Linked DNA regions of Endozoicomonas sp. GU-1. The protein of the gene in region 1 interacts with the protein of each later gene in a pairwise test. Links are inferred from orthologs where the notes say so. Each region holds a gene or a part of one and is shown in the gene's direction. Other genes may lie near its edges. The genes, in order: pheS and brnQ.

Region 1 (16,404 bases):
TCGACTTTGACGAAATGGGTGCCGAGGGCTTCTCTGGCCAGCTGGGCTGCGTAAATGGCTTCATCCGCAGTACGGGCACCTGAGGTGTTTGGCAGCAGGTTCAGGTTGTGCTCAGGCTGTCGGTCGAGAAGAGGCCCGAGGATATTGTCCTGCTGCTCATTCAGGTCAACCCGCTTCAACGCCATAGTGACCAGTTCACTGCCGGAGGCAATGATGGCATCGGTCATCAATTGGCTGTTACTGAACTTTCCGGTTCCGGTAAACAGTCGTGAAGAAAAGGTTTTATCCGCAATTTCCAGCATGCCAGCCTTACGTTATTTAATGAGCTTCGGTTTATGTCTAGCCACCCGCCGTTGCTTTTATCAGGGTAATGTTATCCCCGTCACTCAGCAGATAAGATGCCCACCGGGAGCGGCTGATGATTTTACTATTGACCGCAAGGGCTACGCCTTTTTCCAGGTGGTTCAGTTGCTGCAACAGGGCCTCAACGCTGATAGGGGGCTCCACTGCCATCGGCTGATGGTTTACCGTGATCTGCATGGTCAATTGGGTGCCAGTCCTTTTTAGTTGGCAAGATTCTAAAGAATCCGGGGGGTGTTTGACAAATGATCTGCACAGCCGGGTTGAGGCACAAAGACAAATACTCTTCATTATTGGCGGTGACAACTCTACCCAAGGCAGGGTTCAGCCGTTAGAATTGACCGTTTATTTTCTGTAGCTCATCTGTTTTGGAAACCCCATGGAGAATCTGGATAACACGCTTGATACGCTGGTGGCCAGCGCACTCAGTGCCGTTGAAGCCGTTGCTGACGCCTCAGGTCTGGACGAGATCCGCGTTCAGTTCCTCGGTAAGAAAGGCGAGCTGACCTCTTTGCTTAAGGCCCTTGGCCAGCTCTCCCCTGAGGAGCGACCAAAAGCGGGTGGGCTGATTAACAAGGGCAAGCAGCAGGTTCAGGACGCGATCAACCAGAAGAAAGCGTTGCTGGATCAGCAGGCCCTGGATACCCGACTGGCCAGTGAGGCCATTGATGTATCCCTGGCTGGGCGTGGTCAGGTGTTGGGTACTGTTCACCCGATTACCCGTACCATGGAACGGATTACCGACTATTTCGGTCGCATCGGCTTTACCGTGGAGCAAGGGCCGGAAATCGAAGATGATTACCACAACTTCGAAGCCCTGAATATTCCCGGTCACCATCCGGCCCGTGCCATGCACGATACGTTCTATTTTGACGACACTACCGTACTGAGAACCCACACCTCACCGGTTCAGGTTCGTACCATGGAGCGCTTCGTCAAAAATAACGAGAACCCGCCCATTGCCATTGTCTGCCCGGGTAAGGTGTATCGCTGTGATTCTGACCAGACCCACAGCCCGATGTTCCACCAGGTGGAAGGTCTGTACGTTGCCGAGAAAGTCAGCTTTGCGGACCTGAAAAGTGTTCTGATTGACTTCCTGAGAGTCTTTTTTGAGCGGGATGACCTGCAGGTTCGTTTCCGTCCATCCTACTTCCCGTTCACCGAGCCTTCTGCCGAGGTGGATATTGAGTGGGGCCGTAACGACGATGGCTCGATCAAATGGCTGGAAGTGCTGGGCTGCGGCATGGTGCACCTGGACGTGTTCCGCTACTCCGGGATCGATCCTGAAAAGTACACCGGTTTTGCCTTTGGTATGGGGGTTGAGCGTTTTGCCATGCTGCGTTATGGCGTCAATGACCTGCGCCAGTTCTTTGAGAACGACTTGCGCTTCCTGGATCAGTTCCGTTAAGAGCGGCTGGGACAGCGTCATTTTCAAACGTTTAAGAACAGACGGTTTTAGCAGGATTGAGTAAATAGCATGAAATTCAGTGAAAAGTGGTTGCGGCAGTGGGTCAATATTGAGGTCGATACCCAGGCGCTGGTGGACAAAATCACCATGGCCGGTCTGGAGGTTGACGAGGTTGCAGCGGTTGCCGGTGAGTTTACCGGTGTCGTTATTGGTGAAATTGTTGCCTGTGAGCAGCACCCGGATGCCGATAAGCTGCGGGTGACTCAGGTCAGTACCGGCAGTGAGTCTTTCCAGGTGGTGTGTGGTGCCCCTAATGCCCGGGTGGGTATCAAGGTTCCCTTTGCCACTGTGGGTGCCGTATTGCCTGGCAACTTCAAAATCAAAAAAGCCAAATTGCGCGGTGTTGAATCCTTCGGCATGCTCTGTGCCGAAGAAGAGCTTGGCATGGCAGAGTCTTCCGATGGTTTGCTGGAGCTGCCTGCGGATGCCCCGGTTGGCCAGAATATTCGTGAATACCTGTCTCTGGACGACAAGATCATCGATGTGGATCTGACGCCTAATCGTGGTGACTGTTTGAGCATCGCCGGTCTGGCCCGTGAAGTCAGCGCAAACTTTCTGGCGGATGTAACGGAAGAGCAGATAGCGGAAGTGGCACCCGCCATTGATGATACCTTCCCGGTTCATATCGATGCTCCCCAGGGCTGCCCGCGCTATGTTGGCCGGGTTATTCGTAACGTGGACGTTTCCCGCTCTGCGCCATTGTGGCTGACCGAGCATCTGCGTCGCTCCGGTGTTCGTTCCATTGACCCGGTGGTGGATGTCACCAACTACGTCATGCTGGAGCTGGGTCAGCCTATGCACGGCTTTGACCTGGATACGCTCTCTGGCAGCATTCATGTGCGCATGGCAGAGGCTGGCGAGAAGCTGACCCTGCTGGATGGTCAGGAAGTCACACTGAACGACAACACACTGGTCATTGCTGATGAGCAGAAGGCTCTGGCGATTGCCGGGGTGATGGGGGAGAAGGTTCCGGCGTCAGTGACCAGACCCGTCATGTTTTCCTGGAAAGCGCATTCTTTGATCCGATTACCATTGCCGGTAAGGCCCGTTCCTACGGCTTGCACACGGACTCTTCCCACCGCTTTGAACGGGGTGTGGATTTCCAGCTGCAGAACAAGGCGGTTGAACGTGCCACGGCCCTGATCGTCGAGATTTGTGGCGGTGAACCGGGTCCGGTAACGGAAGTGGCCAGCGAAGCCCACCTGCCTGTTTTGCGTGAAGTAACACTGCGTTCTGAAAAAGTGACGTCACTGCTGGGTATGGCCATTGACAATCGCCATATTGAAGCTCTGCTGTCGCGCCTGGGTCTGGGCCTGTCGCTTGTTGAAGAGACCGATGGCCAGGCGTGCTGGACGGTGTCTGTCCCCAGCTGGCGCTTTGATATTGCCATCGAAGAAGATCTGGTGGAAGAGCTTGGCCGAATTTACGGCTACAACAATCTGCCTGAGAGCACGCCGACGGCGCTGTTAAAGATGAAACAGGTGGACGAGTCCCGGGTTCAGGAATCAGACATTCGTCGTGTACTGACGGCCCGTGGTTATCAGGAGGCAGTGTGCTTCAGCTTTATCGCTCCGGAACTGCACCGGCTGTTTGATCCTCAGCGTGAGCCTGTTGCCCTGTCCAACCCGATTGCCAGCGATCTGTCCGTGATGCGCACAACGTTGCTGCCAGGACTGGTTAAAACCGCGGGCTACAACCTGAATCGTCAGCAAAGCCGGGTTCGTCTGTTTGAAACAGGTCTGACCTTTATCAGGGAAAAGGGTAAAGACGGCGATGAACTTAAACAGGAGCCAATGCTGGCTGCCCTGATGACTGGCAGCCGTCATCCACAAAGCTGGCAGGGCAAGGCTGAAGCCGTTGACTTCTTTGACCTGAAAGGCGATTTCGAAGCGGTCTTTGCCCTGGGTCAGGCCGGTAATGAGTTTGTGTTCCGCAAGGGCGAGCATGCAGCCATGCATCCTGGCCAGTGTGCCGAAATTGTTCGTGATGGCAAAGTGATTGGTCATATGGGGGCCTTGCACCCATCGCTGGCAAAGACGATGGATATGCCCGCTGCGGTCTACCTGATTGAACTCAGCCTGAAAGCGGTGACGGAAGGCAAAGTTACCCGTTTTGCAGCCCTGTCGAAGTATCCTGAAGTTCGCCGTGACCTGGCGCTGGTGGTTAACGCCGCCACTGCTGCTGGCGACATTGAACGGGTAATGGCCAGTGCAGCCGGTGAATTGTTGCGCCGGGTCAATACTTTTGATGTTTATGCCGGTCAGGGTATTGAAGCAGGGTGCAAGAGCCTGGCCATGGGCTTGACCTTACAGCATCCTTCCCGCACTCTAAAGGATGACGAGGTTAATGAGCTGGTTGACCGTGTTGTTGCCCGCTTGAAACAGGACTTCGATGCCAGCCTGCGTCAGTAAACGCCAGTCAATGGCCTCAGAGTGAATAATAAGATCATGGTAATAGCCTGTTATCTTTCTTTCAGAAAACCCGATACAGCTATTACCATGGGAAAAACAAAAAAGGGGATTGGTTCATGGGAGCCCTGACGAAAGCCGATATGGCCGAGCGACTGAATGAAGAGCTTGGTCTTAACAAACGCGAAGCCAAAGAGATGGTCGAGCTGTTTTTTGAGGAAATTCGCCAGTCTCTCGAAAAAAACCAATCGGTGAAACTGTCCGGCTTTGGTAACTTTGATTTGCGCGATAAAAGTCAAAGACCAGGCCGGAACCCGAAAACGGGAGAGGAAATCCCGATCACCCCACGACGTGTGGTGACCTTCAAACCCGGTCAGAAACTCAAGGCGAGAGTGGAAACCTATGCAGGACATGGAACTCAGGACGAGTGATCTGCCAGCTATCCCTGGCAAACGCTACTTTACCATTGGCGAAGTCAGTGAGCTCTGTTTGGTTAAGTCTCATGTGCTGCGCTATTGGGAGCAGGAATTTCCCCAACTGTCACCGGTTCGTCGAGGTAATCGGCGCTATTACCGCCATGAAGACGTACAGCTGGTTCGACAGATCCGCAGTCTTTTATACGATCAGCGCTTTACCATCGATGGAGCCCGCACTCAGCTGAAGCGTCATGCGGTTAAGCAACAAACGTTTGATTATCGTACTGAAATAGCGCAGGCAATATCGGAATTAGAAGCAGTTGTTGATATTTTGTCCTGAGCTAAATGATTCGGAACAGGCAATCACTTCATCCGAAGAAGTAGCTAAGTGGTTTTTTTTTCCACAGCGGAATCCAGGATATTGGATCAATTAGAAAGGTGATGTCTTGCAAGTAATATTCTTCCCAGAGACTATCACAGCCATGATAACGTTTTTGCTCTAAGAGCCTGGTATTGTCTTTCAATTTCTGGATGTTATCCAAGCCAAGTTTCAGCGCAATAAGTTCTTCGGGTGTGTTGCCATTTCTATCTTTATCAGCACGTGTTGTTGTCGGTAAACTCAAACTCTCCGGGAAATCCCGGTAACGGTAGCCGTGTTTTCTTGCCAAATCCCTGTTTATATTGTCGGTTGTTTCCATTTGCTCCCGTTGCAGATATCTGAAAACTTCATGATCATCCTGCTCCACAGCACAATGAAGCAAAGTTTTCTGGTCTTCTGATTTGTGAAATAAATGCGCTCGATAATTTTCACTCCCCATGAAATGACTGCAAAGCTCACGTACTACTTCAAGACTGCTGTGACTTGCCGCCAGACTAAACAGGCTATTGCGTTTGTCGTTCGTGGTATTTTCCAGTTTACCCAATTTTCTGAGTGCTTCCATAAGGGTGAGTGCCCCTTCATTCCAGCCGGTCAAAAGGGCAAAGTGCAAAGCCGTGTCGTGGTTCATGGCAATTGGCAGGATATTTCTAATCTCGCCAGGGTCCTCCAGTCGTGCAGCATTAGCAGCGATAGCCGCAGTGACAGAGATAGTAGTAGTGATAGTAATGGAATCGGGAGTAGAAGACGTAGTGGTAGTAGAACAAGACGCCGTGTGTTGATCAATGCGACTCCGGCAGTCATCATTCTTGAGAGCGAGCTGTAAGAGTTTCATATCACCTGCGAGACAGGCAATGTGCAATGGGGTTAAATCACAAGGGAGATCCCAGTCGTTTAATCCACCTTCAGCACTTTTTAATAGTCCAGCAACCGCCTGAGCTGTTTCGACCAACATTTTAATGTCTGCCAACTCCGTAAAGGCCTTGGCAACCTCACCGCAGGAAGGCCCGTTTGTTGGTGTGGCCTTCACTCCTTCGGGTTGCGTCTCCTTGGCTGCTGAAGACTGAAAAGACGGATTAGTTTGGGAAGTATTGACATCCATAACAAAGTGACCTCGAACGTGTATCTGCCTAATTTGAATACACGACCGGCACAAAGTTCCTGACTACAACGAAAAATTTCCCATCACTTATGTTCTGTGATAAACCGGAAAGCCATGGCAATCCATTCTGCCTGGTCATAAATTACTTCGGAACAGGCAGTGACTGGTCATTTTATACGAGGTTGCATGATCTAAACGGTGAAGTCCAGGATACAGGCTGCATTAAACCAGTAATGTCTCGCAAGTAGTAACCTAGCCAGGGGTTATTACTGTCACTAAAACGTACTTCCTCTACAAGTTTGGGATTGTCATGAAATTGCTGGATATAACGCAGACCAGCTTTCATTGCGGCAAGTTTCTCGGGTGTATTACCATTTCTATCTTTATCAGCACGCGTTGTTCTCGGGAGCATCCGGAGCTGGTTGTCCTGATCATCCGCCGAATCTGCGATCATTTCTCTGGTTGCGGATATTTGCTGATCTTGCAGATAGTTGAAAACTTCCGGACCATTCTGGTCTACTGCACAATGAAGCAGGGTTCTCTGGTGTTCTGATTTGTGAAACAGATACTCTCGATAATTTTCACTCGTCTTGAAAGAATCGCAAAGCCCACGAACGACTGCAAGACTGCTGTGACTGGCCGCCAGACTGAGCAGGCTTTCGCCTCTGTCGTTAATGGTGTTTTTCAGTTTAGCCTGAACATCAAGCTCTTCCATAAGCGCTAATGCGCCTTCATTCCAGCCGGTCAGCAGGGCAAAATGCAAAGCCGTGTCGTGGTTCGTGGCAATTGGCCGTTGATCACCAGCTTCGTTATTGCCCACTGGTGATGCAGTTGCTGCATTGGCAGTAGCTTCATTATTTTCAGTAGTTCCATTTGCACTAGCATCAACATCAGCAGATGTTTGCTGATCAATGTGCTCCCGGCAAAAATCATCCAGAATAGCGATGTTTAACAGTTCCATATCACCAGCAAGACAGGCAATGTGCAACGGGGTTAAATTACAGGGGAACTCCCAGTCGTTTAATTTACCGTCAGGATCTTTTAATTGCCTGGCAACCGCCTTGGCTTTTTCGACCAGCGTCTCTGTGTCTGTCAACTTCGGGAAGACGTTAGCCATCTCACTGCAGGATGGTTTTTTTGCTGGTATGGCTTCCACTCCTTCGTGTTGCGTCTCCTGAACTGGTGAAGCTGGAACTCGCCGTATAATTTGAGAATCAGTGGCGTTCATAACAAAGTGACCTCGGACATGAGCCTGCGTTGTTTGAACACCTGATCGATACAAAGTTCCTGACCAAAACCGAAGAAATACTTTTCATTACCCATTCACCTGCAACGTGTGAATGCATATCACAGCCCTTGCAGGAACTCTTCCATCCAGTCATCGGTGTTGACCAGTTCTGACTTGGTCGCCAATGAATCCAATGTCGCCAATGAATCAAAATCCCATGCCACTATTTCATCAAGCCCAAGTGGGTCTCTTCTCCTGTTCTCGCTGGCTTCATGCCATTCTTTCCGTGTTTCTGAATCCACTGCGTAGCTCATTTTGCAGATAGCAGTGCTTAATTCAACAGAAGTCATTCGGCTTCGGTGGGGTTCCAGCAGTTCAAGTTCTGCATTTCCCAATTCGCGAAAACGATCCAGAGCTTCCATTGCCGCGTCAAAGTCAGATAGCGGCCCTTGAATGCGACTGTTGGAAACCTGGTTCCCTTGAGTTGATGTGCTTGCCCTTGCTGGAAGTCCTTGCTGAGGGATTGATGTTACTACTGGCGTTTTTGCTGCCTCAATCTGTTCCAACTTTGCAACCACCGCTTTCTTAACGAGGTCTGGAACAATGCCGTCTTTATCATCTTTGATAACCGGGCTGAGTGCCGTGCATAAACGGACGTTTAGCTGGCCGCTGCTGGCATAGTGTTCAAGAGATGACCAGACCGCAGGCTTTAATGGTTTATGGCAATTGATTAGTCTAATAATCAGAGAGGGTGCCACCAGGTGTGGTATTTTTTTCGGCTTGGCTTTCTTGGGCTCTTTGGTTCTCGCTTTCATTTGGGCTAATTTTGCCTCAAGCCTGATCGCATAGGGATCGCGCTTGTCCTGAGGCTTTTTATACCATTGTTCTGTGAACTCGGTTGCCTTGAAAAAGGCGGTTAACTGTTGCAATGTCCAATTCTTGATAACAAAGCTGGTATCTCTGAGGGTAAACTCTGGATTTTGGAGTACAACCGGATCGCCATCGGCTGGCAAAACGGTTAGTCTTTGATTCTTGAATTGATATTCTGTTTGTTCAAGCTCAATTAACATGGCCGTGATAAAGCGCCACAGGCGTTCCTGGCCCGACATGGTGGGATCACCACCGACCATCACCCCTCTTTTATCATCTGTTGACACTCGGTTTGAAAAGCAGAGATCCGGTATTTTCTCTTGTTCAGGTAGAGCGTGGTTTGTGAGCAGCATTCCTGCCAGCAACCGTTGCTGAATCGTGACATCTGGAGCGGTTTCAGGGGTGGCCTGATAGTCAAGACAGGCATCCATGAATTGCTGCATTTTGTGTGGTCCAAGCACCCGATGTAACCCGCGCCACTGTGAGACGGTGGGCAAGGTTTTGAATAGCTCATCCATCTTATCCGCGTATTTTGAGCGGTTATCTTCTGATTGTCGCCAGAGAATCTCCAGCATCGTGCGTTTAGATTGCGTGAAGTCAAATCGCTGGCCAAGCTGTTGGCAGAGTGGTTTTAATGCATACCACTGTTCCTGAGTTGGGGCTGGCTTCAGGTTTCTGCACAGTTCAAGGTATTCCTGCCTCTCAGATTCAGGGAGTTGCGTTAGTGCAAATTTTGTTAAAGCCAGTGGTGCAGGAATGGATAATGCTTTAGTGAGTACTCCTTTGCAGCGTGGATTTTCACGATATTTTTCCATCCAGAACGGGATACCAGTTCCTCCATGGATAGCCAATATCGGCAGCAATGATTGCAGCGCAGCACGAACAGCCACTCTGTCATTTCGAGGACTCTTGTGGGCAGCCAGATATTGTTGGAATTCGGCAATTTTCATGCGCCATTTTGCGGGCCCAGAGAAGAACAGAGCCAGTGCTTTCATTTGACTCGATTCTAAAAGATCTTCATCACTATTGTCGTCTCCATGTTCAGTGGTACAACCATGCTGATTAAGACATTGCCGAAGTGTTTTCTCATTTTCAGTCAGTTTTTTTCCTGAGGGCAAACCAAAACTTGCAAATATTCGGCAAGAAAGTTTCAGAATATTCTTATTTTCATCCGAGGGTAGCCATTGAACGAACGCTTCCACCTTCGCTCTGTCGGGCAATCCTTTGCCATTACACATGGAGGAAAAGGCCCGCAGCAGTTCCAGGCTGAATTCGCCGTTTACCTTCCAGCACTCCCACGCCATGAACGCTTCCACCTTCGCTTTGTCGGGCACGCCCTTGCCATTACACATGGAGGAAAAGGCCCGCAGCAGTTCCAGGCTGAATTCGCCGTTTACCTTCCAGAACTCCCACGCCACGAACGCTTCCACCTTCGCTTTGTCGGGCAAGCCTTTGCCATGACACATGGAGGAAAAGGCCCGCAGCAGTTTCAGGCTGAATTCGCCGTTCACCTTCCAGCACTCCCACGCTTTGAGCGCTTCCACCTTCGCTTTGTCGGGCAAGCCTTTGCCATGACACATGGAGGAAAAGGCCCGCAGCAGTTCCAGGCTGAATTCGCCGTTCACCTTCCAGCACTCCCACGCTTTGAGCGCTTCCACCTTCGCTTTGTCGGGCAAGCCTTTGCCATGACACATGGAGGAAAAGGCCCGCAGCAGTTCCAGGCTGAATTCGCCGTTCACCTTCCAGCACTCCCACGCCACGAACGCTTCCACCTTCGCTTTGTCGGGCAAGCCCCTACTGCTCATCATGGAGGAAAAGGCCCGCAGCAGTTCCAGTCTGAATTCGCCGTTCACCTTCCAGCACTCCCACGCTTTGAGCGCTTCCACCTTCGCTTTGTCGGGCAAGCCTTTGCCATGACACATGGAGGAAAAGGCCCGCAGCAGTTCCAGGCTGAATTCGCCGTTCACCTTCCAGCACTCCCACGCCATGAACGCTTCCACCTTCGCTTTGTCGGGCAAGCCTTTGCCATGACACATGGAGGAAAAGGCCCGCAGCAGTTCCAGGCTGAATTCGCCGTTCACCTTCCAGCACTCCCACGCTTTGAGCGCTTCCACCTTCGCTTTGTCGGGCAAGCCCCTACTGCTCATCATGGAGGAAAAGGCCCGCAGCAGTTCCAGGCTGAATTCGCCGTTCACCTTCCAGCACTCCCACGCTTTGAGCGCTTCCACCTTCGCTTTGTCGGGCAAGCCCCTACTGCTCATCATGGAGGAAAAGGCCCGCAGCAGTTCCAGGCTGAATTCGCCGTTCACCTTCCAGCACTCCCACGCTTTGAGCGCTTCCACCTTCTCTTTGTCGGGCAAGCCTTTGCCATGACACATGGAGGAAAAGGCCCGCAGCAGTTCCAGGCTGAATTCGCCGTTCACCTTCCAGCACTCCCACGCCAGGAACGCTTCCACCTTCGCTCTGTCGGGCAAGCCTTTGCCATGACACATGGAGGCAATCTGTTTCAAGCATGGGTTAGCAGCAACCGCCTGAATGTTTTCCTCGCTTTCTTCTGCAAACTTTTTTATCTGAGTCTTCGAGTTGAGCATGCTGGTAAGGCAGCTGGTATTGCTAATCTGCTGGGGATTTACAGCTAAAAAGAACGTGTTGGCCCTGGCAAAATAGCCTTTGAAAGACTGAGAATCTTTAACAATGCTGAAGTTTTTTAACCTGGAAAAGAGGGTGTGTGCGGGCGGCTTTCCCCTGTCTCGCGCTAACTGGATTTTCCTGTCTTTGAGGTTTTTCAGAAGAGTCCCGGCATTCGTTAATATTGCTTGAATTTCTTGATTATTTAAATGTGTTCGCAGTTCATTTTGCTGGCTTACAGAAAATTCTGAAATTGATGTTTCGCTGTTAATTTCTGTAGTGAGCGGTACATCCTTCATTGGTTCAGGCATGACCGGTTCGGTCTCCATTGGCTCCGGATTAGCAGGTAGCGAAGTTGCAGAACACACAATACTCCTGCTGTTGTCAGTAACACGCCTGCGCTTTATGGGTGGGATGGACCCGGATTCAGATTGCAGTTGATGCGGTGGAAATGTTCCAGTGCCCGTTGTTGTCTGTTCCACCTGGTAACCTGACATGGATCGCTTTCTTCCTTGTTTTCGGCTGTTTGCTGGCTGGTGCCTTCCGGCTTTAGTGACTGTTAACGGGGATACCGTGTCTGCGGTTACTGAGGAGGAAGGTGACTGCATGGTTTCTTCGGGGATTACCTGTTTCCAGTTGGAGAATCGTCTGGGGATGACAACAATAGAACTGACCTGGTCAGCCCGGTAAAGTTCCAGGCAGCCGGTATCAAACAAGGCTGACCTGTTTTGTCAGGCAGTCTGGCTGTGAGATGTGTTTGCACATGAGAAGCTTGCGAGAACCTTGGGGTTCACCTTTAAAGAACGGGTGTCATCCTCTGGAATACGGGTTATAGAAGGTGTTTTTCACCGGCAACGTGTGAATGCATATCACAGCCCTTGTAGGAACTCTTCCATCCAGTCATTGTTGTTGACCAGTTCTGACTCTGTCGCCAATGAATCCAAATCCCATTCCACTATTTCATCAAGCCCAAGTGGGTCTCTTCTCCTTTTCTCGCTGGCTTCATGCCATTCTTTCCGTGTTTCTGAATCCACTGCGTAGCTTTTGCAGATAGCAGTGCTTAATTCAACATAAGTCATTCGGCTTCGATGGGGTTCCAGCAGTTCAAGTTCTGCATTTCCCAATTCGCGAAAACGATCCAGAGCTTCCATTGCCGCGTCAAAAGTTAGATAGCGGCCCTTGAATGCGACTGTTGGCAACCTGGTTCCTTTGAGTTGGTATGCTTGCCCTTGCTGGAAGTCCTTGCTGAGGGATTGATGTTACTACTGGCGTTTTTGCCGCCTCCTGTTCCAACTTTGCAACCACCGCTTTCTTAACGAGGTCTGGAACAATGCCGTCTTTATCATCTTTGATAACCGGGCCGAGTGCCGTGCATAAACGGGCATTTAGCTGGCCGCTGCTGGCATAGTGTTCAAGAGATGACCAGACCGCAGGCTTTAATGGTTTATGGCAATTGATTAGACGAATAATCATAGAGGGTGTCACCAGGTGTGGTATTTTTTTCGGCTTGGCTTTCTTGGGCTCTTTGGTTCTCGCTTTCATTTGGGCTAATTTTGCCTCAAGCCTGATCGCATAGAGATCGCGCTTGTCCTGAGGCTTTTTATACCATTGTTCTGTGAACTCGGTTGCCTTGAAAAAGGCGGTTAACTGTTGCAATGTCCAGTTCTTGATAACAAAGCCGGTATCTCTCGGGGTAAACTCTGGATTTTGGAGTACAACCGGATCGCCATCGTCTGGCAAAACGGTTAGTCTTTGATTCTTGAATTGATATTCTGTTTGTTCAAGCTCAATTAACATGGCCGTGATAAAGCGCCACAGGCGTTCCTGGCCCGACATGGCGGGATCACCACCGACCATCACCCCTCTTTTATCATCTGTTGCCACTCGATTTGAAAAGCAGAGATCCGGTATTTTCTCTGGTTCAGGTAGAGAGTGGTTTGTGAGCAGCATTCCTGCCAGCAACCGTTGCTGAATCGTTACATCAGGAGCGGTTTCAGGGGTAGCCTGATAGTCAAGACAGGCATCCATGAATTGCTGCATTTTGTGTGGTCCAAGCACCCGATGTAACCCGCGCCACTGTGAGATGGTGGGCAAGGTTTTGAATAGCTCATCCATCTTATCCGCGTATTTTGAGCGGTTATCTTCTGATTGTTGCCAGAGAATCTCCAGCATCGTGCGTTTGGATTGCGTGAAGTCAAATCGCTGGCCAAGCTGTTGGTAAAGTGGTTTTAATGCATACCACTGTTCCTGAGTTGGGGCTGGCTTCAGGTTTCTGCACAGTTCAAGGTATTCCTGCCTCTCAGATTCAGGGAGTTGCGTTAGTGCAAATTTTGTTAAAGCCAGTGGTGCAGGAATGGATAATGCTTTAGTGAGTACTCCTTTGCAGCGTGGATTTTCACGATATTTTTCCATCCAGAACGGGATACCAGTTCCTCCATGGATAGCCAATATCGGCAGCAATGATTGCAGCGCAGCACGAACAGCCACTCTGTCATGTCGAGGACTCTTGTGGGCAGCCAGATATTGTTGGAATTCGGCAATTTTCATGCGCCATTTTGCGGGTCCAGAGAAGAACAGAGCCAGTGCTTTTATTTGACTCGATTCTAAAAGATCTTCATCACTATTGTCGTCGCCATGTTCAGTGGTACAACCATGCTGATTAAGGCATTGGCGAAGTGTTTTCTCATTTTCAGTCAGTTTTTCTGCTGAGGGCAAACCAAAACTGGCAAATATTCGGAAAGAAAGTTTCAGAATATTCTTATTTTCATCCGAGGGTAGCCATTGAACGAACGCTTCCACCTTCGCTTTGTCGGGCAAGCCTTTGCCATGACACATGGAGGAAAAGGCCCGCAGCAGTTCCAGGCTGAATTTGCCGTTCACCTTCCAGCACTCCCACGCCACGAACGCTGTCACCTTCGCTTTGTCGGGCAAGCCTTTGCCATGACACATGGAGGAAAAGGCCCGCAGCAGTTCCAGGCTGAATTCGCCGTTCACCTTCCAGCACTCCCACGCTTTGAGCGCTTCCACCTTCGCTTTGTCGGGCAAGCCTTTGCCATGACACATGGAGGAAAAGGCCCGCAGCAGTTCCAGGCTGAATTCGCCGTTCACCTTCCAGCACTCCCACGCTTTGAGCGCTTCCACCTTCGCTTTGTCGGGCAAGCCCCTACTGCTCATCATGGAGGAAAAGGCCCGCAGCAGTTCCAGGCTGAATTCGTCGTTCACCTTCCAGCACTCCCACGCCACGAACGCTTCCACCTTCGCTTTGTCGGGCAAGCCCTTTCTGCTCATCATGGAGGAAAAGGCCCGCAGCAGTTCCAGGCTGAATTCGCCGTTCACCTTCCAGCACTGCCACGCCACGAACGCTTCCACCTTCGCTTTGTCGGGCAAGCCTTTGCCATTACACATAGAGGCAATCTGTTTCAAGCATGGGTTAGCAGCAACCGCCTGAATGTTTTCCTCGCTTTCTTCTGCAAACTTTTTTATCTGAGTCTTCGACTTGAGCATGCTGGTAAGGCAGCTGGTATTGGTAATCTGCTGGGGATTGACAGCTAAAAAGAACGTGTTGGCCCTGGCAAAATAGCCTTTGAAAGTCTGAGAATCTTTAACAATGCTGAAGTTTTTTAACCTGGAAAAGAGGGAATGTGCAGGCGGCTTTCCCCTGTCTCGCGCTAACTGGATGTTCCTGTCTTTGAGGTTTTTCAGAAGAGTCCCGGCATTCGTTAATATTGCTTGAATTTCTTGATTATTTAAATGTGTTCGCAGTTCATTTTGCTGGCTTACAGAAAATTCTGAAATTGATGTTCCACTGTTAATTTCTGTAGGTAGCGAAGTTGCAGAACAGACAATACGCCTGCTGTTGTCAGTAACACGCCTGCGCTTTATGGATGGGATGGGCCCGGATTCAGATTGCAGTTGATGCGGTGGAAATGTTCCAGTGCCCGTTGTTGTCTGTTTCACCTGGTAACCTGACATGGATCGCTTTCTTTTTTGTTTTCGGCTGTTTGCCGGCCAGTGCCTTCCGGCTTCAGTGGCTGTTAACGGGGATGCCGTGTCTGCGGTTACTGAGGAGGAAGGTGACTGCATGGTTTCTTCGGGGATTACCTGTTTCCAGTTGAAGAATCGTCTGGGGATGACAACAATAGAACGTAAACGCGAATTTAACCAGCGTAATAGCCAACCCTGCCGGATCGGCTTATTCTTGAGGTGCCTTCACTGCCCAGGATAGAAGCTGCTCCAGTTTCTCAAACGTTTCGGATGTCATCAGTCTTAAGCCTTGGCTAGCAAGGGATGGAACTAATTACTGATTGTATGGTCGAAGTATACGAAGGCAGGCGAGTACCTACTTACAATATATCAGGCACCGGATGAATACCGTCGCACAATCCATCAGTACAACAATGAGCCCCTCATCTCCCTCAAGCTGGCAGATGCCAGAGAACAACCCATCACGAATGCACACTTTGGCAACCGCCCTGTGGCATCACATTTAGTGAGTACCTCCCTCTTAAGTGGACACCTGACACCTGCTGAACCGACCTCCCCATCATTGTCCAGCTATGGGATATCCCAATGCACATCAGTTGCCAGGTGGATGATTGAAAACCGGCTTGGCCTATCCAAACTGGTGGGCTGCCGCCTTGTTTCAGCACAATACGGCTACCTGTTTTCCGCTAAAGCCCACTTCCCCGCAAAGAGTCAGGCGATTATAGATTCTGCCTGTAACGCCACCCATCAGGACGGTTTCAGGACAGAAAAAATCACCCTCTCCCATGACGCCACAACCCTTTGCGGAGTCATTTGCTACCCCGCAGAGCAACAGTCCACACCGTTGTCAGACCTGATCATTTTTAACAATATGAATGGTACTACCATCTCAAACTTCTTTGACAAAGACAGGCTTGCCAGCACCTCCCATGGACTGCCAGATGGCAAACCCACAGAAACACCGGGCAATATTCAGCGGATTCTGGGCTGCCCGGTTCTTCTTTACGATTACACGGGCACCGGAATCAACAAAAGGGCAGGACTTTTACGCTATGCTCCTGCGGCCACCGGCGAAACCGTAATCAAGGATGCCATGGCCGTCTTGCACACGGCGCTGAACCAACCCGGTATTGACAACATCACACTGATGGGAAGTTCATTGGGTGGCGGCGTTGCCACAGTTGCTCTGGAACGCTATCTCAGTAATCTGGGTGAAGATGAGGCAATACGGACCAAAAAACGCCTGACACTGGTTAACCATGACTCCTACAGCACCACTTCAAGAGTCGTCATTCCACAATTACCCGAATTTGCCGATACCCTGGGTTGGTTGTTGGGTGCTCACATTGATGCAGCTACCCCCATGAAACAGTTGGTGGAAGACCACAAGGTGAACACAATCATTCTCTCACGGGAGAACGATCACACGATTCGCAAGGGATCCCGGATGTACGAAATGTTTGCCAATGCTGCGGCAAAAGAAAGCCATTTATCGTGGTACCATAGCAAACTTCCCGGACACTCAGGCCTTTCTGAAGACCAGGCTGCTTTTCTTAAAAGTAAA
Region 2 (16,635 bases), 1.6 Mb from region 1 along the record:
TGAACAGAGCTACTGGCAGCATAATATGCTGCGCAATATGTTTTGCTTTTACGTCTTTCGACACTGTTTCGGCAAGCAGTTCCTCACGGAGTGACCCGACCCGGTTGGAGCAATACCATGGGCAACAGGTATCTCCAGGTCACTATTACGAACAGGCTCCAGGATCTGACGCTGATGCAGTATTCCCACCGGTTATCAGTGTCACTCCGGAAAACAGTGACGAATTAACCATCAACCTTGCCAACAAAACAGAAATCGAGAAGCAGTACATACAGGCCTTTTATTTGAGAGGTGAGCGTGATGGTGACATCCTGCTGAAAACCATTAACGATCTTGGCCGCAGCCTCAGAGACCTAACCACCGTTGCCACAGAGCTGCAGAAAATTTCTGACGAGAGCATCCTTCAACCAATACCCGTCAGGGAATTTCTTGACCATGTGAGAACCTTCACACAGGAATCAAACCTGTTCCTTCAAGACGTTAACAACCTGGAACATTTCCCCACCCTCAGACCAGACATAACTGCAGATCCCGACAGTGAGGTTGATATGCTCCCGCTGGTTCATCAATACCAGTCAACCTTGCGCAGGCTTGATACCCAAATGAGCCAGCTTCATTTCAATATCATCCTGCCCAATGGCGTCCTTCATCAGCAGCTCGGCATCAGTAGCGACCAGCTCAAGTCGATGTCACTGTATACTGCAGAGCAGATCGCTGATATGAAACGTAATGCGTTGCAGCTACGGGCCATGCGAACCCAGGATAAGCGAGTCATTGATGAAGGGATCAACCGTTTTACCAAAGATGCCATTGAAACCTTTATAGATACCTTCGGTACGTCAGAGAGATACAGAACCATTTCCGACCGGGAAGGCAGCAAAAGAGCCAAAGATATGCTGATCGATGCATTCTGGGCTAGATCTTACATTCGTGCCACCTATGGAATTCAAATTGGGTGCATCCCGGTTGAATATGACAAGCGTATTTTCAATCTGGATTATTACCTGAACGATATGACCGTTGGTGCTGCACCCATTTATGATCAGAATAAGCTCATGCGTTACGCCAATCTCGCTCAGGAAGCAATGTTAACCATTGAAAATTCCGCCAGCAAAAAGTGGTTATCTGTCAGTTCATGGGTTACCTGGTTGGGCGGTAAATCCAATGAGATGGATACCAAATATTTCATTATCGCCCTGATTAAAAAAGATATTGATGAAGAACTGGCCATCAGCCGCTCAGGCGGCCTCAGAAAGGTTCGAGATGGATATCGTCAGCACTACCTCAGTTCAGACATGGCAAGAGCCCTCTACCAGGCAAAAGCAAAGCAGGTTTTCAGCTCATCAGAAGATGACGATGATATTGAGAGCGACGTCATGATGGTTGAGGCTGGCACACTCAAAGGAGCTGTTGCCATGTGCATCAACGCCCTGGAAAACCAGGAAAACCGTCTCGATGAAGCCAGAAAGCTGCAAAGCGTGGTTGATATGCTGACCAGGGACAACGTCTTTGCTGATCGCAGAAAAAGACGACAGCTCTTTTAAACATCAATACAAAGCAATGAGTATCTGTGACGAGATACTCATTTTCAAAATAAATTCACTAAATGTTTTTGCAGGTTGATGTGATGGCTATCAAAAAGCAACTTGTGTATGTGGCTTTGCTGCTCATACTTTTATTTTCCAAGCCATACACCTCTTATGCCGTGCCTTTTCTTATTAATAACCATTGCCTGCAAGTGTCTGCTCCGAGGATAACAGCAAGCCAGTCATGCCCCGGACACGTTATCCCTGCCCATCAAACCCGCAACCTCCACTCTGAAGAGTTAAGATGTTCGGCCAACCACTATACCCATGTTCGCTTACCGGAATCCTTTGACGAAGAAGCATGGCAGGACTTGAAAAATATCAGCCGCCACGATGCGGCAGATATTTTGCGGCAACAGCCGTCACCAGCCTGGAAAGGTGTTATTAACTACCGCACATACCTTCACTGGAATTGGCAGGAGTGCCAGCTGGTCACCGATGCACATCACTGTGGTTCTTACCATGTATGTGAAAAGACATACCTGCCCACCTCGGACGGTGGCATGAAACAAGTCGAACATTGCCATTGGAAGGCAAAAACCTGTTACGCCGATATCACTATGCACGAAAGCCGGTATTGTCAGGATGGTGAGGGAAAAATGGTCTTTGACGTTGAGTTTCTGAAAAAAGACAAAGCCCGCTGGAGCCCTGATTCCCCCGGCTTTATTGACCGTCTTGCCAATGGCTATGATCTGCTACCGGGTGAAGAGGAAGTGGTCACTGTCAGCAATCTGAAAAACATCGCGCGTACCTCACAATCTGCCAGATTAGCGCCAACCCTGTTTATTGAAGACCCTAAAAACGAGTACATCTTCAACGAGCATATCCACAACCCGCAACCGGATAGCCTTTCCTGTCGCTTCAAGGGTGAAGACGAAGTCAGCTTTACCGTAACCACACGAAAAAGAATTGCTTCAGACTCTCCCAACGCTTTTTCGCTTCCCAAAACTTTTGACAACGAGCACATTGACCCACTGGTATGGCAGTCTGCCCCTGGCCTGGATGGCTCAAGGCAAGAGAAAGGCTACCCATTCATCATGAGGGCCCAGGACTTCTCTGCCGCAGCACTCAACGAGGTATCAGAAGATGTCACTGAAAAGCTGAAAAATATCATCGTCAGAGTCCAGCTCTATGAACCCTCCATATTTGGCGACAGACTGAAGTCCACTATCTATATCGATGAAGCAAAAGGTATTCAGCAAACATTGAACGCCATTTCCAACGACCAGAAAATTCGAAGGTCCACGCTTTGGGAGTTCAAACTGAAAAATGGTGATAACCCTGACAAAAATATTTACCGGAGTTATGTGCCCACACTGTTCTACTACCCCGGAAAAATTTTCCTGTCCAACGAGGCCCTCAGTTACGACGACCAGCTGGCTCCGAACACAATATACACACTGAAGTTAACGGTTTATCAGAAAAACCTGCCTTTCTACCATCAGTCCTGCGAATCCGATCCTGACGCCTGGGATTGCCAGTGGTATACCTTGTGGGGACTCTTCAGTTCCAAGCGCTATGAAGATAATTATTTTTCAAAGAAAAGCCTTGATGTCAGGTTCAGATCAAACCCCAAAGTAGACCAGAGAACCTGGCTATCTTCCTTCTGGCACCTGGTCAGATATGCCCAAATTGCAGTACCGTTAGGGGCTGTGGCTTTATCGGCATCTTACCTGCTTTAGGACTTAAACGCAGAAGTCACCCCTCGTTTTGAGCAACAGCTGACGTATATCATATTGTTAATACTTCGCTTGGGGATTCTGGTAAGATAATAAGAATTATCATTTGACTTTCGCATCTTTAAGTGGCCTGACCTGACAATGAATGTAACCATCAAAACCCCTGAAGAAATTGAAAAGATGCGCATCGCTGGCCGCCTGGCCGCTGAAGTGCTGGAAATGATCGAACCCCATGTGCAGCCCGGCGTCTCAACCGGCGAACTGGATAGCCTCTGCCATGATTATATTGTCAATGTGCAGAAGGCAATCCCTGCCCCATTGAACTACGGCGCAGCCCCGGGCAGACCCGGCTTCCCCAAGTCCACCTGCATTTCCATCAACCAGGTCGTTTGTCACGGCATTCCCAGTGACAAAAAATTTCTGAAAAGCGGCGACGTTGTCAATATCGATATCACTGTGATCAAAGATGGCTACCATGGCGATACCAGCAAAATGTTCCTGGTTGGTGACGTTCAACCGTTTAACCAGAGGCTGGTACAGGTGACCCAGGAGTGTCTCTATCTGGGCATTGAGCAAGTGAAACCAGGCAATCGTCTAAGCGATATCGGTCGTGTAATAGCCAAACATGCCCACGGCAATCATTTCTCGGTTGTGGAAGAGTACTGCGGCCATGGCATTGGCAGTGTGTTCCATGAAGACCCACAGGTCATCCACTATGAGGGTTATAACGACAGAAATAACTGTGTCCTGCAAGAGGGCATGACATTTACTATCGAACCAATGATCAATGCTGGCAAGAAAGGAACCAAACTTCTGGGCGATGGCTGGACTGCGGTAACCAGAGATCGACGCCCTTCTGCCCAGTGGGAACACACCATTGCTGTAACCGCTACAGGCTACGAAGTGCTCACCAAACGAAAAGAAGAAAACTTTTGATGATGAGCAATCCGTTTCAGAAAATACCAGCCTCTGTTCTGGACCATCTTTTTAATAAGAGTCAGTTCCGGGCGGACTTAACAATTTCCAAAACCCCGATTCCGGCCTATAAGAAATGCCTCAAGGAAGCCACATCCAAAATGGATCAATGGTTTCTGGATGGTATGGATATAGAGCAACTGGTATTTGCCAGGGCATGGTTGATGGATCAGATTCTGCGCCTGGCCTGGGAACATCTGAACTGGAGTGACAGCTGTCCCATTGCCCTACTGGCCGTTGGCGGTTACGGCAGAGGGGAACTGCACCCCGGATCCGACATCGACATTCTGATACTGCTGGAAAAAGACCATTATGATGAACATCAGGATGCGATTGAACATTTCCTGACCTTACTCTGGGACATCGGATTAAAAGTCGGCTCCAGTGTCCGCTCCCTTGATGAGTGTGCCAGCCAGGCCGCTGACGATCTGACCATCATCACCAACCTGATAGAGTCCCGGGTGATATCCGGTCCGGCATTTCTGCACGAACACCTGTTGGACCTGATTGATACTGAACATATGTGGCCCAGTCAACGGTACCTTCAGGCAAAATTCGATGAACAACGTAAACGACACCGTAAATATAATGATACCGAATATGATCTGGAGCCAAATATCAAGGGTTCACCGGGCGGCCTTCGGGATCTGCATATGCTGGGATGGGTAGCCCGTCGCCACTACGGGACTCATGATCCCGCTGAGCTTATGGAGCTTGGATTCCTCAGCAATGTTGAATATCAGCAGCTGCAGAGATGCCGGGCATTTCTCTGGAAAATCCGCTGGGCACTTCACTCCCTGACCGGGCGGGGAGAAGATCGCCTGCTGTTTGACCACCAGCGAACACTGGCCAGCCAGTTCGGTTATCACGACCACACAGGGGCTTTGGCGGTAGAGCAGTTTATGCAGAGCTACTTTCGCACGGTCATGATTGTCAGCCAGCTGAAAGACCTGCTGCTGCAACATTTTGACGACGATATCCTCAGCGCTGGCATCGTTCATAAAGTTCATGCCATTAATGAACGTTTTCAGGTATGCAATAACTACATTGAAACCGTGCACGATAGAGTCTTTGCCGAACACCCGCCCGCTATTCTGGAGATGTTTGTGCTGCTCACCCGGGATCAGACAATCCAGGGCCCCACCGCTGAAACCATACGACTGCTGAGAGATTACCGCCACCTGGTAGACAGTACTTTTCGCAAAGACCCAAGATGCACAAGACTTTTTCTGGAACTCATGCGTGCCCCCTATGCTTTAACAGCGTCGTTAAGAAGGCTGGCCCGCTACGGCATACTGGGTCGCTACCTTCCGGAGTTTGGTCGCATCATAGGGCAGATGCAGTACGATCTTTTCCACACACTCACGGTGGATGCCCACACCCTGTTATTGATAAAGTACCTGCGAAGTTTTTCCTATCAAAAGAGCCACCAGCAGTTTCCTATTGCCTCAAGAATCATCCATAGAATTCCCAAACCGGAATTACTATATCTGGCAGGCCTTTACCATGATATCGGTAAAGGCCGTGGAGGCGATCACTCCCAGCTCGGTGCCGAGGATGCAGAGCAATTCTGTCGTGTTCATGGCCTGAATAAGGAAGATACTGCGCTGATTGTCTGGCTGGTGCAGGAACACCTGACCATGTCCGTCACCGCTCAGAAAAAGATCTGTCTGACCCGAAAGTGATTCAGGACTTCGCCCGACGTGTCGGTACCCGGGAACGACTGAAATACCTTTACCTTCTCACTGTAGCGGATATTAATGCCACCAACCCCGGGCTTTGGAATGGCTGGAGAGCCTCTCTGTTGCAACAGCTTTTCTCGCAAACCCACCAGCTATTGAAACGGGGCGTCGATAATCTGCCGGAAATGAATGAGCAGATCGCCAACACCAAACAACGGGCGATGGCTCTGTTAATCGAACAAGGCTTGAAAGAGGAAGACATATCCTATCTCTGGGATCAGTTTAATGATGAGTATTTTCTCCGTCATCAAAGTGATGAAATCAGCTGGCAGACCGAAGGTATTCTCCAGCATGACTCAGAAGAACCACTGATCCTGATTCCGGAAATTGCCGATGGTTATGAGCACCAGGGGTCAAGCGTGTTTGTCTATACCCATGACCAGTCCAACCTGTTTGCCGCCACGGTAGCGGCGTTTCATCAGTTGGGACTGGCCATTCAGGATGCCCGTATCATTACCTCCAGAAGTAACTACAGCCTTGATACCTATACCGTGCTTGAAGAAGATGGCTCTGCCATCGGGCCCAATGCCGAACGGATACTGGACATCAAAACGCACCTGCAAAATACCCTGTCTGCGCCGGACACATTCCCGGACCTTATCCGCCGTCGAACACCAAGGCAACTGCGCTATTTTAACCGGGAGCCTGCGGTGCTGATCAGCAACCAGATTGAACCCAGGCAAACAGTGCTGGATATTACCGCAACAGACCGCCCCGGACTGCTTGCCCTGATCGGCAAGACCTTCGCCAGACTGGATCTGCAGGTACACGGTGCCAAAATTGCCACCTTTGGGGAAAAGGTCGAAGACAGTTTTATCATAGCTGACCATAATGGTGAGGCCATTCAGGAGGCGGCGAGCTGTAACGAGATATGCAGTGCATTAATCCATGTACTGCGTGAAGCTTCAAGCCATGATGCCATTACACCGTAAATAGCCTGTACTGTACCTGCACGCTGCCCACACAACCTGAGGGTGTTGTGAAAGGCCTTAATTAAAAAGAAGGGAACCACAAAGGCACAGAGACACAAAGTTTTTTTTTGGGCTTGTCTGAGCTACGCTCAGCAAACAAAAGAGACCTCCTTTGTGAATTAGTGTCTTTGTGGTTTAAAGCTTTTATACCTTTTGCAAACACCCTCTGAATGTGTGCAGGCTGTTCAGCCCCGTAATCTTCCTGATAATGCCCTGCCAGGTTATTAGCACCTGGCACATTCCCACTATCCTAATAGAAGTCAATTATCGTACAATTCCTCCCCTTTTTTGTTACCAAACGGTGCAACCCTCTGACATCTGAAATGACAATATCCTCCGTTGTTTTTTAAAATATTCAGGGTCTGGTCGTTCAGATAGATAGTTTGGTGGCTGGCACTATAACTTCGAGTCGGCCAATCTATTTCGTTATCAATAAGGCAGTAACTATGATCTTTGCCTATAGTGCTCAGGATGACCAATTCTCCATTGACCGGGTAACGCCAGATTTCCCGTCGGCCAAGGGCACTATATGGCTGGAAGCAACAGAGCCGGACAGTGCTGAGCACCAATGGTTAACAACCCACTTCCCGGGCTGCCTGCCCGAAGAAGAAGATCTGGGAGAGATTGAAATTTCCTCCCGTTACTTTGAAACCGAAAGCGGTATTCATATTCGCTCCCTGTTTCCCCACAGGTCCGGCCACGAGCTGAGAAATATTAACGTCGCATTCAACCTCAGACCCGATAAACTGATCACCCTTCAGGATGAGCCCACCGGCTTATTCAGGCTGATGCGTAAACACCTTAAAACCCAGCATATCAAGGCAACAACGCCTCTGGAGGTGATCATTGCGCTGTTTGATGCCAAGGTTGAATACCTTGCTGATACTCTGGAAGAAGTGTACGAGGACCTGGAAGAAGTCAGCCAGAATGCGCTGTCAGAGCAGTATAAAGATGTTGATGAGCAGCTGCGCACCATCACACTTCAGGAGGACCTGAATGGCAAAGTCAGGTTGAATCTGCTGGATACCCAGCGCTCACTTCGTTACCTGATGCGCGCATGCAGCCATATGCTCAATGATGAACAGAAAGACAATATCAGGGATATGCTTCGGGATATTGAATCCCTGACACCACACACCGGCTTCCTGTTCGAGAAAATCAACTTTCTGATGGAGTCCACCATGGGCTACATCAATCTTGAGCAGAACAACATAATCAAGATTTTCTCAGTGGCCGCCGTTATGTTCCTTCCGCCGACACTGATTGCCAGTATTTACGGGATGAATTTCAAAATCATGCCAGAGCTCTCGATTGAGTTCGGCTATCCAATTGCACTCGGACTGATGTTGTTGAGCGCGTTAGCCACCTTTCTGTTTTTTAAACGTAAAGGCTGGTTGTAAGTAGTTAACCAAATGAAATCATATATTTCTGACTAAGTTGTCAGTCACTCCCGGCAACTGCTCCTGCGTTGCTCTATCTCCTGCATCCATGCAGTCGTGCGGCGTTGCAACTCCGGTCACATAGCTACGGCTATGCTCCCTACGTTGCGCCTTGCATAGCAACTGCCCACTTAGCCAGAAATATACGATTCCATTTGGCCAACTACTTAATACCGATAGCCACTGAAATAAAACCATCAGCGGCTATACTCTTTTCACCTCAAGCCAAAATTTACTGGGGTGATTTCCATCATGAGCATTGCCAACACAGTTTACGATTACCTTGCCAGGCAGCATATTCCCTATCAAACCATCCGACATCAACCCAGCAAAAGTTCCGTGCAGAGCGCCATCGCCGCCCGAATTCCATTGCACCAGCTGGCCAAGGCAGTGATCCTGAAAGATAGCCTTGATCACTACCTGATGGCCATTTTACCGGCCGCTAACCGGGTCAATATTCACCAGGTGAGCCAAATCACCAACTCAAAACTGCAGTTCGCCACAGAACACGAACTGAACTCCAGGTTCAAAGACTGCGAACCCGGAGCCATTCCACCCTTTGGTGAGCCCTACAATATGGCAGTGCTCTGGGACAACCGGCTGTGCCAAAGCCCGGATGTTTTCCTGGAAGCCGGTGATCATGAAACCCTGATTTGCCTGTTGCAGGAAAGCTTGCAGCAAATCAGCAATGATCAGCCCCATGATGACCTTTGTTCAGCACCTCCGGGAAATCATTAAATGATTGCCGCCACACTGTTCGGGCTCGTCGATTGCCCTGCTACCACTTTCACAGATAGCGTCCATACTGATAGCAGGCAGCTGGTTATCTGTCATCAGAAAGGCCATTTAATTAATGTAAAAAAGGAGCAGATCCCGATAAAACTTCAATAATCGGGAATTCTGGAAGCTGAAAACATGAAACAAAAACTGAGTTTACAGAATATTGTCGGTATGGGGTTTATGGTATTTGCCATGTTTCTCGGGGCAGGAAACCTGATTTTCCCCCCCATGGTGGGACAACTGGCAGGGCAAGATATGTGGTATGCCGCTGCAGGTTTCCTGCTTACCGGCGTCGGCCTGCCACTATTGGGCATTGTTGCCATCGCCAGAGTGGGTGGCGGATTCAACGAAATCAGTGGCGAAATGCCCAGAGCCCTGATCATCGCCCTTGGCTCCTGCATTTACCTGATCATTGGCCCCCTGTATGCCGTTCCAAGAACCGCCCTGGTCTCTTTTGAAGTGGGAATCACACCGTTTCTGGCCGAACCCGGCAAGCTCAGTCAGCTGATATTCAGTCTGATCTTTTTCAGTATCTCATGGTATCTGTCTATCCGGCCCGGAAAACTGCTGGAGTCGGTAGGCGAACTGATCACTCCAGCATTAATTGCCCTGCTGGTCATTCTCGGCCTCTCACCCATTTTTTCACCGCTCGGCATTCCCGGGCAGGCCATGGGTACTTATACCGAATCGCCGGTTATCAAGGGATTCCTTGAGGGTTATATGACCATGGATGCCCTCGCAGCACTGATGTTCGGCATTGTCATCATCACCAATCTCAAATCCCATGGTATTGAAGATAAGTCCAGCCTGTTTCGTTACAGTATCATTACCGGCATCATCGCAGCGGCCGGGCTTGCCCTGGTGTACCTCTCGCTTTTCTACCTGGGAGCCACCAGCCGGGAGATAGCCCCCGAGCCGGACAACGGCGGGCAAATCCTGACCCTTTATGCCGAGACACTGTTCGGAACCACCGGGATAGCACTGCTCGCCGCTGTGGTCACCCTGGCCTGCCTGACCACGGCCATTGGCTGTATCACCGCCGCCAGTGAGTACTTTGATGAAATGTTCGATAGGGTCAGCTATCGAACCATCGTCACCATCATCAGCATTGTCTGTGTCTTTTTTGCCAATATGGAGTTAAACGAGATTATTGACCTTTTTATTCCGGTACTGCTGATTCTCTACCCAATCTCCATAACATTGATTTTCCTGGGGCTTATTCGTGACTGGCTGCCCGGGCCCGTCCTGACTTACCGGGCCACACTGGCGGTCATTTTCATCTTCAGTATCATTGATGTTCTGCGCATAAAAGATTTTGCAATGCTACAGGCAGCATTACAGCCTTTTAGCATGATTCCCGGCTATGAAGCACATATGGTCTGGCTACTTCCGTCTCTGGCGGTATTAATCATTACCGTTCTAATTGGCTTGATCATCAGACCTGCTTCGAACTGTCAAACGCCATAATAAATCACAACCATTTTTTGTTGCCCGGGTAGCCTGGCTATCCGGGCTGCCTTATAGAGCGGCTACTGAAATATCAGTCTCAAATGCAAGCAGGTCCTTAATAGCAAAAGTTATTTTTCAACACCCCCCTGTTTCTGCTCCCTCCCCTATGGACATAAACCTTCGGCTCCCGTCACATCTCAGAATTTAGTCAAGATTAACAATTGGCAAGCGAAGGCAGATCAAGTAAGCTTCCTCGCTTTTAGTTGCCAATACTTCAGCCACTATCACCGGACTCCTTTAGGCTCTACGGTTTTGTTGATGACAGGCAACCGCCATGGCTGCACGCATAAAATGTGTGCGCCTTAAATAGTCCCCAAAAAACGTAGTGCTTGTCACATGTTCCGCAACTTGGCTCTGCCTGCTTTATTTGTTTTAACCATGATTTTAACCGGATGCCAGACAGCTTTTAATAAAGAGCGTCCTGCCAAGGACGATTCTCGTATTACCCAACCCGTTCCGGTTCCGGAGACGTCGGAACACCCCATGGTGCCAGCAAAGCCCGAGGCACAAACAAAACCTCCTGCCGATACCCATACGATTACCATTCGTGAGCAGACCATCCAGACACCGGCTCACCAGGATGGCCTGCTCGTTCTTGGCATCAACGAAACCGCTACCCTGCCAAACCTGAACCTCAAAATGGAGGCAAAGCTGGATACCGGCGCAGAAAACAGTTCCGTGGATGCCAGAGAGATCCAGTTTTTTGAGCGTGATGGCAAAAAGTGGGTCAGGTTTGAGCTGCATCGTACGTCCAAAGGGACTGAGCTGATGGAGTTACCGCTGAAAAGTGTCACCCGGATCAAACGTCCGGGGCTCCCATCGGTGGAGCGCCCGATTGTCATGATGACCATAACCATCGGTGACATTACCCAGTCAGTGCCTGTTTCACTGACAGATCGCAGCAACTATGAGTCACCACTGCTGATCGGGCGCAGCTTTATGCAGGATCTGGCCGTTATCGACGTCAATCAGAAGCATATTGCCACTAAAACGGTGATCAGCTCCAATAACCGTAAAGCCCTGGTTCCCGTTACCCAGAAATCCTACACCAGGGCGATCATCAAACCGGTCAGCATTAAAGGTCTGGTCACCGTGGGCGCTGTTGAACATATGACGCTGCCTGATGCCGATACAGTCCTCAAAGCCCGAATTGATACCGGAGCCCTGACCTCCTCCATTGATGCACGGGATATTGAGTTTTTTGAAAAAGATGGCAAAGACTGGGTTCGCTTCCGATTGGCAAACTCCACTGGTGATCTTATCTCCATGCAGGAGCCGGTCACCCGGTTTGTTCGGATCAAACGTCATGGAGAAGAGCCTGAACGACGCCCGGTGATCACGCTGAATGCCAGCATTGGTGACATCCTTGTGCCGACACAATTCACTTTGCGCAGCCGGGAAAACTATGAATTCCCGGCATTGATCGGTGCCCGTTTCCTTGAGAAACGAGCGCTTGTGGATGTATCCAGGGAATACACATCGGATACCAAACAGCCTTGAGTGGGTGTCGCAAAAGCGATAAAAGCCCTGAACCACAAAGACACGAAGGCACAAAGGAGGCCTTTTTTGCTTGCTGAGCCCAGAAAAAACTTTGTGTCTCTGTGCCTTTGTGGTTCCCTTCTTTAAAAGGCCGTTGGCAACATCACCCTGAGCGGCAGAAAGCCGTTAGCAGGTTCAGGTTCTTCCTATCAACTGAACCCAGGATAGACAGTTAAAAGCGAGGAAAAGAATGAAAGGTCGTTTTCAGCTTGGCCTTATGATTGCCGGACTGATTGTCGCCGGCCTGGGATTAACCCTGTACAAACACTTTGCACTGGGTTTTCCGCTATTGGGCAAGGATGTCTCTACTGTCTGGAGTATTGAAGCCTGGGTGAGCTTCAAAGCCCGGGGACAGGCTGCCCAGGCAAGCCTGACCCTTCCGGATCAGCAGCCCGATGTAAGAATTCTCGATGAATCCTTTGCCTCACCCGGCTATGGCATTAACCAGACCAACGATGGCGGTCAGCGCCGTGCCGTCTGGAGTATCCGCAAAGCGGATGGTCGCCAGGATCTGTTTTATAAGGTTAAGATCCGCCTGGAGCCCGGCATCAACCCCAACGTGAATGACCAGCCCGAACCGTTCATTGCGCCCGTGCTGCCCGAACCCTATCAAACCGCGGCCAAAAGCCTGTTAAAACAGGTGACTGAACACTCAGCCGACACGGTCAGTTTTGTCGGCTCCATGATCAGCCAGTTTAATGCCAAAGAACCCGGCCAGAACACCAATATGCTGCTCGGCATGGTGGAAGAAGGGGTCAAGCTTCCGGACTTGCTGGTCAATCTACTCCACATGAATAATATCCCCGCTCGCATTGTCCGGGGCCTGCACCTGGAAGATGGCCGACGCAGACAACCCATTATCGACATGATAGAGGTGTATGATGGCACCGAATGGCAGCTCTTTGATCCCAAAACCGGTAAAGCAGGTAACCCGGACGCCTTCTTTCTCTGGCAGCGCGGGGCCAAATCACTGCTGGATGTGATGGGCGGGGTTAACTCTGACGTCAGGTTCTCTATTATTTCCCAGAATGCCCCGACCCGGGAGCTGGCACTCACCCAGGCAAACCAGGATGGTGCCGCCTTAATAGACTTTTCCATCTACTCCCTGCCATTGGAAGTCCAGAATGCCTTCAAGATCATTCTGTTGATACCGATCGGGGTATTGGTTGTGCTATTTATGCGCATCATCGTTGGCCTGCGCACCTCCGGTACCTTTATGCCGGTGCTTATTGCCATGGCTTTCCTGCAAACTCAATTAATACCCGGGCTGGTGATTTTCACCTCCCCTGGTATCCATTGGTTTATGGATACGGTCTTTCCTTAGTCAGCAAAACATGCTGCTAGTGGCACGGCTGGGGGCTGTCATCATTGTTGTCATTCTGATCATGGCCGCCATGAGCATCTTCAGCTGGAAACTGGGCATTACCCAGGCACTGACGGTCACTTTCTTCCCGATGATCATTCTGGCATGGACCATTGAGCGGATGTCCATCCTCTGGGAAGAAGAAGGCCCCGGCGATGTCGTGAAAGAAGGCGGCGGCAGTCTTCTGGTAGCCACCCTGAGTTACCTGTTGATGTCCAATCCCATTGTTGAACAGCTCACCTTCAACTTCCCTGAACTGATGCTCACCTTGTTGGGCATTGTTCTGCTGCTTGGTCAGTACACCGGCTATCGACTGCTTGAACTCAAGCGGTTCTATCCACTGGTTCATTCAGATAAGTAGAGGTCGGTTTCCATGGGATGGTTAACAAGCCTGGTGCACAACGCGCTGGCAAAACACTCAATTACCTCACCCTCCCGGCTCAAAGAGACCGGGATACTGAGCATGAACAGCCGCAACCTGAATTATATCTCCCGATATAACCCCAGACGCCTCCTGCCCCTGGTGGACGACAAACTGACCACCAAACGCATGGCCGAGAAAGCCGGTGTTGATGTTCCAAAACTGATTGGCGTGATTGAATACCAGTCCGATATCCGCAAGTTAAAGGGCATTCTGGAACCACTGGAGAAGTTTGTTATCAAACCGGCCAAGGGCAGCGGCGGCAAAGGCATTCTGGTGATTACCGGCCGTGATGGTGATCGATACGTCAAGGCCAGCGGCGAAAGTCTATCCTTTGACGCCATTAGCCGTGATGTGTCCAATATTCTCGGCGGTCTCTACAGTCTGGGCGGCAAATCAGACGTCGCCGTCATCGAAAACCTGATCGTTGCTGACCCCATTTTTAATGACTACAGCTTTGAAGGTGTACCGGATATCCGGGTCATTGTGTTCCGGGGCTTTCCGGTTATGGCAATGATGCGCCTGGCCACCCGGAAATCCGATGGCAAGGCCAACCTGCACCAGGGGGCAGTCGGCGTCGGCCTGGACATGGCAACCGGCAACAGCCTGAGAAGTGTGCAGCATGATTTGCCGGTCAGCCTGCATCCGGATACGGGCCACAATTTCGCAACCCTCAACGTGCCCCACTGGCACAAGATATTATGCCTGTCTGCTACCTGCTATGAGATGACCAACCTGGGCTACCTGGGTGTCGATCTGGTGCTGGACAAACATCTTGGCCCTCTGATTCTGGAACTCAACGCCCGACCGGGCCTGGCGATTCAGATTGCCAATGGCCAGGGGATTGAGCCCAGGCTGAAAATGATTGAATCCCTGCGCAAGCATGACCTGCCTATTGAAGAACGAGTTGCTTTTTCACAGCAACATTTTGGCCTGACCACTGCACCAGAGCGCTGATTCCCCAATGGCTGATGAGCTGTCCTGAAATAACTTCGACATTTCTACGGACGCTGCCCGCCCCCCGCTGCCCGCAAAAGCACAAGTGGTTCCAGCTTTTCGGGAAGCGGGCGGCGACATTTTCCCAGACTGAATAAAACGATGCTGATCAGGAATGCTTCTTTTTTGGGCGGTTGATGGGGCTGGTTTTCGATGGTGCAAAAAAAGAAATTGTCTAATGGATAAACGACGGTGTGACTTTTTATACCCTAAAATAAAAAAAATGGAAAATTTTACGTCACTGCATAGACGAATAGGAATACAAAATTACATCTGAATAAACGGCCATCAATAAGGTAAAAGGATTAAAACGCTACTTTTTCCGCTAATTTTAATTAGTTTTACCACCATTCAAGTATAAAGATAACACGACACTTTTAACGTAGGCATCGCGTCCACTATAAAAAAAACATAACCCGGGAACTTTTACGTCACTGCATAAACGAACAAGGGAGTGCACCGTCATTTTTTGTGCACTTTCTAATGCACTGTTATACATACAACAGCAGGAGTCCTGTTTATGATTCAGCAACCCATTCAGCAATCAATTCAGCAACCAATTTGCGACAGCGCTTCCCAATGTTCAGGGAATGGTGCCGAATATTCCTGGCTCGGCCATGGCGTTGCTGTTTCTAAAGCATTTATGAAATCATTGATTCCAACAGAAGACCCTCACCTCAGTTTTAATTCCCGCAAAGCAGTGAAAGATCTTTTGCGACTGGCCACAACAACTATCCTGCCATCGAGTTCCATCCTTTTCATGGCGAAAGATATGGCCAATGCCTGGTCCGGGAGCGGTTTGCCCGGGCCGGATGCAAAACCGGAATTACCACAGATATTAAAAGAAACCCGGGAAAAAGAACCCGGCTCGAAAACCGTACCCCTTCAACAGCCATCCACGGCCTACTATCAAGGGAGTCAGGGAGCCAAGGGACTGCTTGCACTTGGCACGCTGGCCAGTTCTTTTCAGTATGCGAATTCGAAATCGATTAATAATGCAGAAGACCTGGGCAAGATTGGTCGACATCCCGAATTTCCACCAAACGGCAAATATCAACAGACAGCGGATATTGTTGTCAGTAAAGACCATAAACCCATTGGCACATTCACCGGGGAGTACGATGGGCAGTGCCATACCATCAGAGGCCTGTCTGACTGTTTTGTTGACACTCTGCAAGGCAGCATCAGGAACCTTCACTTTACTGATGCCAATATAAATTCCCAGAAGACGACCGGGTTAGCAGCCTGTGTTGTTGATGATACTGGCACAGTCAGTAATATCCGGGCGGTCAATGTTCATATTGTCAACTCGGGTATGTATGCAGACGCCGGCATCGGGGGGGGGGGGCGGGTTAAAGGAATGGTTGCCAACATCATGGCGGTGAACAGCCATGTCACAACCTCGGGTTTTCGGGCAGACGCCGGCATCGGGGGGGGGGGGGGAGGTTAAAGCTGGAGGAACGGTTGCCAATACCAGGGCGGTGAACAGCCATGTCAAAACTACGGGTCCTCGGGCAGAAACCGGCATCGGGGGGGGGGGATTGTTGAACGTGGAGGAACGGTTGCCAACACCACGGCGGTGAACAGCACAGTCAAAGCCGTGGGTTTTCATGCATACGTCGGCATCGGGGGGGG

Evidence for each region.
Region 2: the proteins of pheS (region 1) and brnQ interact in binary tests that used the Escherichia coli proteins (3 or more experiments, as listed by UniProt). The link is inferred for Endozoicomonas sp. GU-1 from one-to-one orthologs.

What each region holds. Positions count from the first base shown.
Region 1 is NZ_CP114771.1:1,917,449-1,933,852, reverse strand. What follows is about bases 1-2,753. They hold pheS (phenylalanine--tRNA ligase subunit alpha), read left to right. Parts: upstream 1-739; coding sequence 740-1,768; downstream 1,769-2,753. Other genes in these bases: thiS (sulfur carrier protein ThiS), read right to left, coding at 340-540; O3276_RS07805 (thiazole synthase), read right to left, coding at 1-302. Outside these bases: ihfA (integration host factor subunit alpha), read left to right, coding at 4,356-4,667; O3276_RS07780 (MerR family transcriptional regulator), read left to right, coding at 4,648-4,992; O3276_RS07775 (ankyrin repeat domain-containing protein), read right to left, coding at 5,021-6,130; O3276_RS07770 (hypothetical protein), read right to left, coding at 6,303-7,091; O3276_RS07765 (hypothetical protein), read right to left, coding at 7,478-11,572; O3276_RS07755 (hypothetical protein), read right to left, coding at 11,726-12,007; O3276_RS07750 (hypothetical protein), read right to left, coding at 12,015-14,939; O3276_RS07745 (alpha/beta hydrolase), read left to right, coding at 15,346-16,404.
Region 2 is NZ_CP114771.1:319,511-336,145, reverse strand. Bases 8,490-11,473 are described here. They hold brnQ (branched-chain amino acid transport system II carrier protein), read left to right. Parts: upstream 8,490-9,307; coding sequence 9,308-10,639; downstream 10,640-11,473. Other genes in these bases: O3276_RS01560 (ATP-dependent zinc protease family protein), read left to right, coding at 11,060-11,473; O3276_RS01570 (aminoacyl-tRNA deacylase), read left to right, coding at 8,645-9,130. Also shown: O3276_RS01600 (hypothetical protein), read left to right, coding at 1-1,544; O3276_RS01595 (hypothetical protein), read left to right, coding at 1,628-3,268; map (type I methionyl aminopeptidase), read left to right, coding at 3,407-4,201; glnD ([protein-PII] uridylyltransferase), read left to right, coding at 4,201-5,925; O3276_RS01580 (hypothetical protein), read left to right, coding at 5,922-6,914; magnesium/cobalt transporter CorA, read left to right, coding at 7,400-8,353; more of O3276_RS01560, read left to right, coding at 11,474-12,181; O3276_RS01555 (UUP1 family membrane protein), read left to right, coding at 12,411-13,544; O3276_RS01550 (7TM domain-containing protein), read left to right, coding at 13,555-13,944; O3276_RS01545 (alpha-L-glutamate ligase-like protein), read left to right, coding at 13,957-14,961; O3276_RS01540 (M26 family metallopeptidase), read left to right, coding at 15,521-16,450. UniProt on the Escherichia coli protein: Liv-II branched chain amino acid transport system, which transports leucine, valine and isoleucine. Also acts as a low-affinity threonine transporter.